3 regions of the Bacillus sp. GW821-FHT11D08 genome follow, and region 3 is predicted to be linked to each of the others. Evidence: riboswitches for the same ligand, from Rfam matches in the RefSeq annotation. Region 3 holds a riboswitch; each other region holds the start of a gene.
The links. A riboswitch is a leader RNA that binds a small molecule or an ion and turns the genes downstream of it on or off. The one in region 3 is predicted to bind S-adenosylmethionine.
Positions count from the first base shown of each region.

Region 1: linked by a shared signal. The riboswitch ahead of AC1RRX_RS04345 (bifunctional homocysteine S-methyltransferase/methylenetetrahydrofolate reductase) and the one ahead of mtnW (2,3-diketo-5-methylthiopentyl-1-phosphate enolase) in region 3 are both predicted to bind S-adenosylmethionine.
Region 2: linked by a shared signal. The riboswitch ahead of metN (methionine ABC transporter ATP-binding protein MetN) and the one ahead of mtnW (2,3-diketo-5-methylthiopentyl-1-phosphate enolase) in region 3 are both predicted to bind S-adenosylmethionine.

Region 1 is NZ_JBXARS010000002.1:153,638-156,907, reverse strand. It holds gene AC1RRX_RS04355 (CvfB family protein) at 1-801, opposite strand, end outside; gene AC1RRX_RS04350 (YajQ family cyclic di-GMP-binding protein) at 901-1,392, shown strand; SAM riboswitch class I at 1,493-1,614, shown strand; gene AC1RRX_RS04345 (bifunctional homocysteine S-methyltransferase/methylenetetrahydrofolate reductase) at 1,704-3,270, shown strand, end outside.
Region 2 is NZ_JBXARS010000001.1:512,553-515,822, forward strand. It holds gene AC1RRX_RS02605 (toprim domain-containing protein) at 1-62, shown strand, start outside; gene AC1RRX_RS02610 (thioredoxin family protein) at 65-385, shown strand; gene AC1RRX_RS02615 (SCP2 sterol-binding domain-containing protein) at 482-832, shown strand; SAM riboswitch class I at 941-1,047, shown strand; gene metN (methionine ABC transporter ATP-binding protein MetN) at 1,153-2,178, shown strand; gene AC1RRX_RS02625 (methionine ABC transporter permease) at 2,171-2,839, shown strand; gene metQ (methionine ABC transporter substrate-binding lipoprotein MetQ) at 2,853-3,270, shown strand, end outside.
Region 3 is NZ_JBXARS010000002.1:396,636-399,905, forward strand. It holds gene AC1RRX_RS05740 (carbon-nitrogen family hydrolase) at 1-143, opposite strand, end outside; gene AC1RRX_RS05745 (pyridoxal phosphate-dependent aminotransferase) at 235-1,431, shown strand; SAM riboswitch class I at 1,468-1,567, shown strand; gene mtnW (2,3-diketo-5-methylthiopentyl-1-phosphate enolase) at 1,649-2,863, shown strand; gene mtnX (2-hydroxy-3-keto-5-methylthiopentenyl-1-phosphate phosphatase) at 2,860-3,270, shown strand, end outside.

The DNA of each region.
Region 1 (3,270 bases), 240 kb from region 3:
AAACCGTTCGCGGATATCGTCAGGATGGCTTTTGTCTCCGTAAGGCATCGCGCCGTTTCTTGATCTCAGATAGGTCAGAATTTCTTCCGCGTCAACCGAAAGCGCATCCTGCTTTCTCGGCAGCAGGGACATGTTGACGGAGCCGTCTTCCTTCACCTCGATGACACGCCCTGTCACGCGGCTGCCGAGTCTCGGCTCTTCTTTTCTTTCTGAAGGGTGAATAAACGCGCGGATGCCTTCATCGGTAATCAGAAAAGAGCCTGATGCAATCAGTCTGTACACCGTGCCCGTCAGGTCTTTATTCATGACGTCTTCCCCTGCATCCGTAAATAATTCACTGATGATATCCTCAGGCGCCGGCTTGGCAAACATGCGCCCGCGGCTTGTCACCTTCAGCATGCAATACAGTCTGTCTCCTTTTTGCGGCCAGACGGATTTGTACGGAGGCAGGTGCTCCGTTGCGACGAGCGCGTCTTTTGACAGACCGACGTCGACGAATACGCCCATATCTTCCACAGCGTCCGTCACTTCCACCCATCCGTAGTCATAAAAGCTGATGAGCGGCTTTTTCATCGTCGCCGCGAGTCTTTCCTGATGATCGACGTAAATAAATACGTCCACTTCATCTCTGTCTTCGATATCCTCTGTGATTTCACTGTTATGTAAAAGAACCGTATCCTCGCCGTCGGTTAAAAAATAACCGAAATCGGTTTGGTGATCTATACTAAGCGTGAGCTGCTGCCCTGGTCTCATGTTATCGTCCTTCCTGATTCGCCCGTATGAGGCTGATGTTTTTCTCATTTTTTCCAATATGCATAAATTCATGCTTTATGCTGTTGGACATTTCTCTTTATTCTACTATAATCAACTCATAAGTGAAATGTTATAGGAGGTTTTCTCATGGCAAAAGAAAGTTCTTTTGATATTGTATCCAAAGTTGAATTTCCCGAAGTGCAGAATGCGATTCAGATGACGCTGAAAGAAATCGGCACGCGCTATGACTTTAAAGGATCGAAAAGCGATGTAACTTTAGAAAAGGAAGAACTTGTCCTGATTTCTGATGACGAGTTTAAACTGAATCAGCTCAAAGATGTGCTGAGCGGCAAGCTGATCAAACGGGACGTGCCGACGAAAAACATTGAATACGGCAAAATCGAAAATGCATCGGGAGGCACGGTGCGCCAGCGTGCGAAGCTTGTACAGGGCATTGATAAAGACAACGCCAAAAAAATCAACGCGGTGATTAAAAACTCCGGCTTGAAGGTCAAGTCGCAGATTCAGGACGACCAAGTGCGCGTCACCGGAAAAAATAAAGATGATCTGCAGCAGATTATTGCAGCCGTCCGCGGAGCAGACCTGCCGATTGACGTTCAATTTATTAATTTTAGATAAATTATGTGATTCCTATTGATTATTGTCTCTATTTTCGGTAAATTTGGAGAAAGGGATTTTCACAGTTAAGTTTTGGAAACCCATGACAATTACATGAACGTTCTTATCAAGAGAAGCCGAGGGACTGGCCCGACGACGCTTCAGCAACCGGTGTAGTGGTTTACCCAAACCATGACCAAGGTGCTAAATCCAGCAAGCTAAAAACAGCTTGGAAGATAAGAAGAGAGACAAATGATTACAAAGTCTTCTTCTTAAGAAGACTTTTTTTATTTCTCTTTTTTCCTTGCTGAATGTGACGAAGGAGGCAAACAATGGGACTATTACAAGACTTAAAAGAACGGATTTTAATCGGAGACGGCGCGATGGGCACTCTCCTCTATTCCTACGGCATTGACAGATGTTTTGAGGAACTGAACGTATCAAAGCCCGAAGAGATCAAGCGGATACATAAGGCTTACGTGGAAGCCGGGGCAGACATCATCCAGACAAATACGTACGGCGCGAATTTTATTAAGCTCTCAAGATACGGACTTGAGGACGAAACGAAAAAAATCAATCAGGAGGCGGTCAGAATCGCGCGCGCTTCCTCAGACGGCGCTTATGTATTGGGAACGATGGGCGGCATCCGCACCTTTAACAAAAACGCCTACAGCCTGGAGGAGATTAAACGCAGCTTTCGGGAGCAGCTTTATTTATTGCTGCACGAAGAGCCGGACGGTCTGCTTCTGGAAACATACTATGATTTAGAAGAGGCGCGCGAAGTGCTGAAGATCGCGAGAAAAGAAACGGAACTTCCGATTATGCTGAACGTATCCATGCACGAACAGGGCGTGCTGCAGGACGGAACGCCGCTTCGGGAAGCCCTCAGGTCCATTGCCGATCTCGGCGCTGACATAACGGGAATCAATTGCCGGCTCGGCCCGTACCACATGATTGAAGCGCTCACCGAAGTGCCGATTTTCAGTGACGCTTATTTATCGGTCTATCCGAACAGCAGCCTTCCGTCTTTAGAAGAAGGCCGGCTTGTTTATGATACGGACGATGCCTATTTCCGGGAGAGCGCCGTACAGTTCCGCACTCAGGGCGCGCGCATTATCGGCGGCTGCTGCGGTACGACGCCAAACCATATCAGAGCCATGGCTGAAGCGGTCCGCGGCCTTTCCCCCGTCACTGAGAAAGAAGTGAAAATCAGACGGGAAGAAGAAGTCATCTCAGTCAGCAACGAACGAATCGAACCGGGTTTAAACGAAATCGCCGCTCAAAAACGGTCAATTATCGTAGAGCTTGATCCGCCGAAAAAATTGAATTTTGACAAATTTCTGCAAGCGGCGGCTGAATTAAAAGAAACCGGCATAGAAGCGCTGACGCTCGCCGACAATTCATTGGCGACACCGCGGATCAGCAATGCAGCCTGCGGTTCATTGCTGAAAGAGCGCCTTGATATCCGTTCTCTCGTTCACATTACATGCAGAGACCGCAACATCATCGGCCTTCAGTCACATTTAATGGGGCTGGATACGCTCGGGCTCACCGACATTTTAGCCATCACGGGTGATCCTTCAAAAATCGGCGACTTTCCAGGGGCTACCTCCGTCTATGATTTAACGTCCTTTGACTTGATCAGGCTGATTAAACAATTCAACGAGGGCATTTCTTTATCAGGGAAACCGCTCGGCAAGAAAACGAACTTTTCCGTAGCCGGAGCATTTAATCCGAATGTCCGCCATCTCGATAAAGCAGTAAAACGGCTGGAGAAAAAAATCGAGTGCGGAGCTGACTACTTCGTGTCCCAGCCTGTCTACTCGGAGCAGCAGCTCATTGACATTCATCATGAAACGAAGCATCTCAAAACACCGGTGTATATCGGAATCATGCCGT
Region 2 (3,270 bases), on a different contig from region 3:
TGATCAGAGCCGGCTTTGATGCTGACACTGTATTTTTGAAAAAGAACGACCTGAGGTGGTAAACATGAAAGAACTCCAAGAAAATGAACTCGAATCGATTCAGGATGACGTTTATCTCCTGTATTTGTACACCCCGTTTTGCGGCACATGCCAGCTGGCGTCCAAAATGCTAACTGTCGTCGAAGAAATGCTGCCCGGCGCCGCCTTCTATAAAAACAACGTGAATTATTCCCCCGCATTCGCCAAAGCCTATCAGATTGAAAGCGTTCCGTGCTTTTTGCTGTTTAAAGGCGGAGAGCTTGTTGAGAAAGGATACGCCTTCCGCTCCGTTTCCTATTTATATGAGCTGATTAAACAAAAAACATCGCAAACGTTCCCGATGTGACAATATTTACAGGAAAATGTCGTGCGGTTTATAAAGGGTTCTGTCCGTTAAAAAGAGAAAGTGTATGTATGGCCATTAAAACGGGAGGTTATACGAGTGGAGAAAATAGAAGTTTCAGAGAATGACGGACAGCATCTGTTTTTGAAACCGCTATTAAACGCCTCAACGCTGCTGATTACATTCCAAGGAGAAACAGAAGCCTTAACGGTCTCAATTAACGGACAGGGAGAAATGAGAAAAACGTCGGTTTCAAAGGAAAAATCTAATTTGACCTTTTACGGAAACCAGACGGAAATCATTCATCTCCTGCATGGTGATGTCTCTTTGCAAAAGCTTATCCAAAGCGGAAAACTCAAAGTGAAAGGATCATTCAGAGCTCTGCTGAAGCTGGAGGCCATCCTCTGGCTGACAAACGGATTTTTTCAGGCGATCAGTAAACGGCCGTAACTCAATCTACTATGTGACAATAGCTTCCAATATTTATTTTATTGACTTTTTATCATTCGCCGTGCTATTCTACAGTAAGAATTTCCGGACGAAAATACGATATGTTTTCTCTTATCAAGAGAGGTGGAGGGAAGTGCCCTATGAAGCCCGGCAACCATCAACAATGTTGAAATGGTGCCAATTCACTCGAAGCGGTCTGCTTTGAAAGATGAGAGAAAGGCCTTTTTCAATAAGCCTTTCTGCTCATTTTTGCAGAAAGGCTTTTCTTTTGCGGAGAAACCCGGAAGATTTCTTAGAATAGTGTAAGGCGGGTGATTGCTTTGATCCATCTTCAAAATGTTTCAAAAATTTACAAAGCGAAGCATGGGGATGTCAATGCTGTCCAAGATGTCACTCTTGATATCAAAAAGGGCGAAATATTTGGAATTATAGGATATAGCGGAGCTGGTAAAAGTTCCTTAATCCGTCTCCTGAACGGCCTTGAAAAGCCGACGTCGGGAACCGTGGAAGTCGCGGGGACGGAATTAAATAAAGTAAGCAGCCGCGGGCTGAGAAAAGCGCGCCAGGAAATCAGCATGATCTTCCAGCATTTTAACCTTCTGTGGTCGCGCACCGTCCGGGAGAACATTATGTTTCCGCTGGAAATCGCCGGCGTGAAAAAAAGCGAACGGGTCCGCCGCGCTGATGAATTGATTAAACTGGTCGGATTAGAGGGGAAAGAAAAATCTTATCCGTCGCAGCTGAGCGGCGGTCAAAAGCAGCGTGTCGGCATCGCCCGGGCGCTCGCCAATAATCCGAAAGTCCTTCTGTGCGATGAAGCGACATCAGCGCTCGATCCGCAGACGACCGATTCAATTTTGGATCTTTTATCCGATATAAATGACAGACTCGGCCTGACGATCGTGCTCATTACCCATGAAATGCACGTCATCCGAAAAATCTGCAACAGAGTCGCAGTCATGGAAAACGGGAAAGTCGTTGAAGAAGGCGAAGTACTCCAAGTTTTCAGAAACCCGCGCGAACCGATGACCAAGCGTTTCGTTCAGCAGGTGACAGAACCAGAGGAGACGAAAGAAACCATCCAGCATTTTCTGCAGGAAACAGCGACAGGAAAAACGATTCAGCTTTCATTTGTCGGGCAGGCAGCCGAGCAGCCCCTCATTACGGAAATGATCCGAAACTTTGATGTGGACGTCAATATTCTGCAGGGGAAAATTTCACAGACGAAGGACGGAGCCTACGGTTCTTTATTCATTCATATTGACGGTCAGGAAAAAGAAGTAGAAAACGTGATCCGGTTCATCAAAGACAAACAGGTAGAAGCAGAGGTGATCACAAATGTTTGAAAAATGGTTCCCGAACGTTGATATAACCGAGCTGTGGACGGCCACATACGAGACCCTTTATATGACGGTCATCGCTTTAGTTTTTTCATTTATCATCGGAGCGGTTCTCGGTCTTCTGCTCTTTTTAACGGGCAAGGGAAGCTTATGGGAAAATAAAATCATTAACACCGTGATTGCGGCGGTCGTTAATATTTTCAGGTCTATTCCGTTTCTTATTTTAATTATTCTGCTTCTCGGCTTTACTAAGATTTTGGTCGGATCGATTTTAGGACCGAACGCCGCATTGCCGGCGCTGATTATCGGCTCCGCGCCGTTTTACGCCCGTCTTGCGGAAATTGCGCTCCGGGAAGTCGATAAAGGAGTCATCGAAGCTGCCAGATCAATGGGAGCAAAGACATCGACGATTATCTTCAAAGTGCTGATTCCTGAATCAATGCCTGCGTTAATTTCAGGCATCACCGTTACGGCCATCGCCCTGATCGGATCTACCGCCATTGCCGGCGCCATCGGTTCAGGCGGACTCGGAAACCTTGCATATGTAGAAGGCTACCAGTCCAATAATACGGATGTAACGTTTGTAGCGACAGTATTTATACTCATCATCGTCTTTATCATTCAGATTATCGGTGATGTAATTACAAATATAATAGACAAAAGATAAGGGAGGATTTACATTGAAAAAGATTGTATTAAGTGCGCTGCTGCTTGTGTTCGCGGGAGTTTTGGCCGCCTGCGGATCAAACGGCTCGAATAAAAAGGAAATCGTCGTCGCCGCGACAAAAACACCGCATGCTGAAATCTTAAAAGAAGCGGAACCGCTCTTGAAGGAAAAAGGCTACACATTAAAAGTAAAAGTGCTGAACGATTACAAAATGTACAACAAAGCGTTAGCTGATAATGAAGTGGATGCGAACTACTTCCAGCACGTTCCTTACCTTGAACAGGAAATGAAGGAAAATAAAGATTACAAACTCGTGAATGCCGGAGCCGTTCACCTTGAGCCATTCGGAATTTACACGAAAAAATACAAATCACTGAAAGACCTGCCTAAAGGCGCGACCATCATCATGACTAACAATGTCGCTGAACAAG
Region 3 (3,270 bases):
TAGCCGGTCGTCCACAACTCAGGAAGCACGATTACATCCGCATGGCGGCTTTCTTGCTCAATCAAAGATTCTGCTTTTTTAAAGTTTTCTGAAGGATTTCCGTATGAAATATCAAATTGCAAACAGGAAACGGTCCATTTCATTTTTTAACACCTCAAGTTTCTCTTTACTTTTTTTATTTAACCATATATGATGATGGACTATCATTTCAAGACATTTTTAGAAGGTGAAAATATGAACTTTGAAATCTCAGATGTACTCAAACAGCTGCCGGAACAATTTTTCGCATCATTGGTGCAAAAAGTGAATCAAAAGCTGAAAGAAGGCAGAGACGTCATCAATTTAGGGCAGGGAAACCCTGATCAGCCGACGCCTCAGCATATCGTTGAAGAAATGAAGCGCGCCGTCGAAAGGCCGGAAAATCATAAATACTCATCATTCCGGGGCGCTTACAGCTTCAAAGAAGCAGCCGCTGCATTTTATGAAAGGGAGTACGGGGTCACGCTTGATCCGGAAACGGAAGTCGCCGTGCTGTTCGGAGGCAAGGCGGGACTTGTTGAGCTTCCGCAATGTCTTTTAAACCCGGGAGATACCATTCTGGTGCCTGATCCCGGATATCCTGATTACTGGTCAGGCGTCGCCCTTGCAAAAGCGAGAATGGAAATGATGCCGCTGACGGAAGAAAGAGGGTTTCTCCCTGATTACAGCGTAATTCCTGAAAAGGTGCGGAGCGAGGCGAAGCTGCTGTATCTCAATTATCCGAATAATCCGACCGGCGCTGTGGCGACAGAGGCGTTTTTCGAGGAGACGGTCGGTTTTGCGGAGCAAAACGGCATTTGTGTCGTTCATGATTTCGCGTACGGAGCCGTCGGCTTTGACGGGCATAAACCGCTGAGCTTTTTGCAGACCGAAGGCGCAAAAGAGACGGGAATCGAAATCTATACCTTGTCCAAAACGTATAATATGGCGGGCTGGCGGGTCGGATTTGCCGTCGGAAACGCTTCTGTCATCGAAGCGATCAACCTTTATCAGGATCATATGTTTGTCAGCCTGTTTCCCGCGGCGCAGCAGGCGGCGGCAGCCGCACTTTTAGCGGATCAGGCATGCGTCGCGGCGCAAAATGACAGATATGAATCAAGACGCAATGCATGGATTAAAGCCTGCCGCAATATCGGCTGGGATGTGACGGCTCCGGCGGGCTCCTTTTTTGCATGGCTCCCTGTGCCTGACGGTTATACGTCACAGTCGTTTTCAGATCTGCTGCTCGAGAAAGCGGATGTCGCGGTCGCTGCCGGAAACGGGTTCGGAAAATGGGGGGAAGGCTATATAAGAGTCGGTCTTCTGACAAGTGAAGAAAGACTTAAAGAAGCTGCGGAACGGATCGGGAAACTGAATCTTTTCACCCGAAAAAGCATTGACATATCAGAATAACAATGCGATAATTCAAAATACTTTATAAAATCATTATTCTTATCAAGAGCAGGCAGAGGGACGAGCCCGATGAAGCCCGGCAACCGACTGATAAAGCACGGTGCTAATTCTTGCAGCAGGAGCTGAGAGATAAGATTCGGACATAACACGAAGCCTCTTTCTGCTCAAACGGAAGAGGTTTTTTTATGTTTTGCGAAAGAAAGAGAGGCGTTCACGCATGAGCGAAGTATTGGCAACATATCTTCTGACAGACACAACGGACAGTGAAAAGCGGGCGGAACAGATTGCGGCGGGGCTGACGGTAGGCTCCTGGACTGACCTGCCCCTGGTGAAGCAGGAACAGCTCAGAAAACATAAAGGGCGGGTCGTAAAAGTTGAGGAGAAAGAAGGAACCTCAGAAAACGAAACACAATCCGTCATCACCATCGCCTATCCCGAGGCGAATTTTTCAAGAGATATTCCGGCCGTCCTGACGACGGTATTCGGAAAGCTGTCACTGGACGGAAAAATAAAATTGACTGATCTTGAATTTTCCGAAGGGTTTAAACGCTCCCTTCCCGGGCCGAAATTCGGTATATACGGCATCCGCAAACTGCTGGGCGAATTTGAAAGACCGCTTCTGATGAGCATATTTAAAGGCGTGATCGGACGGGATCTCGCCGACATTAAAGAACAGCTCAGACAGCAGGCGCTCGGCGGCGTGGATCTTATTAAAGATGACGAAATTTTCTTTGAAAATGAACTGGCTCCGTTTGAAACCCGCATTATCGAAGGAAAACAAGTCCTGAAGGAAACCCGGGAGGAAACGGGGCATAAAACGCTGTATGCCGTAAACCTTACGGGAAGGACCGCTGAATTGCGGGATAAAGCGAGGCGCGCGGCAGAACTCGGGGCGGACGCGCTTTTATTGAATGTGTTTGCTTACGGTTTAGATGTGATGCAGAGCCTTGCTGAGGACAGGGAAATCCCGCTTCCGATCATGGCGCATCCGGCAGTCAGCGGCGCGTTCACATCATCTCCCGTTTACGGCTTGTCGCATGCGCTTTTGCTCGGCAAGCTGAACCGCTATTGCGGCGCTGATTTCAGTTTATTTCCGTCACCTTACGGATCCGTTGCTCTTCCGAAGGAGTCCGCGCTTGCAATCCATGATGAATGTGTAAAAGACGATGTCTTTCATCCGTCGTTTGCCGTCCCGTCAGCAGGCATTCACCCCGGTATGGTGCCATTATTGATGCGCGATTTCGGCATCGATCACATCATCAATGCCGGCGGAGGCATTCACGGCCATCCGAAAGGAGCCGAGGGCGGGGGAAAAGCGTTCCGCGCCATCATTGATGCGGTGCTTGAAGCGCAGCCGATTGAAGAAAAAGCCGCGTCGTGCAAAGATCTTCAGCTCGCATTAGACAAATGGGGAAGGGTGGAAGCCGTATGACCCGCACACCGCTGATTATTTGTGATTTCGACGGAACGGTCACCATGAACGACAACATTGTCAGCATGATGAAAGAATTCGCGCCTCCTGAGTGGCTTGAATTAAAAGACGGTGTTCTGTCTAAAAGCATATCAATCCAAGAAGGAGTCGGCCGGATGTTCGGACTGCTGCCGAGCAGCTTAAAAGAAGAACTGACCGGCTTTATTCTGAAGGATGCGAAAATACGGGACGGCTTTTTGGATTTTGTCTCGTTTGTCCGGTCAAACGGCCTCCCGTTTTATATCGTAAGCGGGGGAATGGACTTTTTTGTGCATCCGCTTTTGGAAGGGATCGTAGAAAAGGAGCGGATTTTCTGCAATCATGCATCCTTTGACAATGAGCATATTCATATAGACTGGCCGCACGCC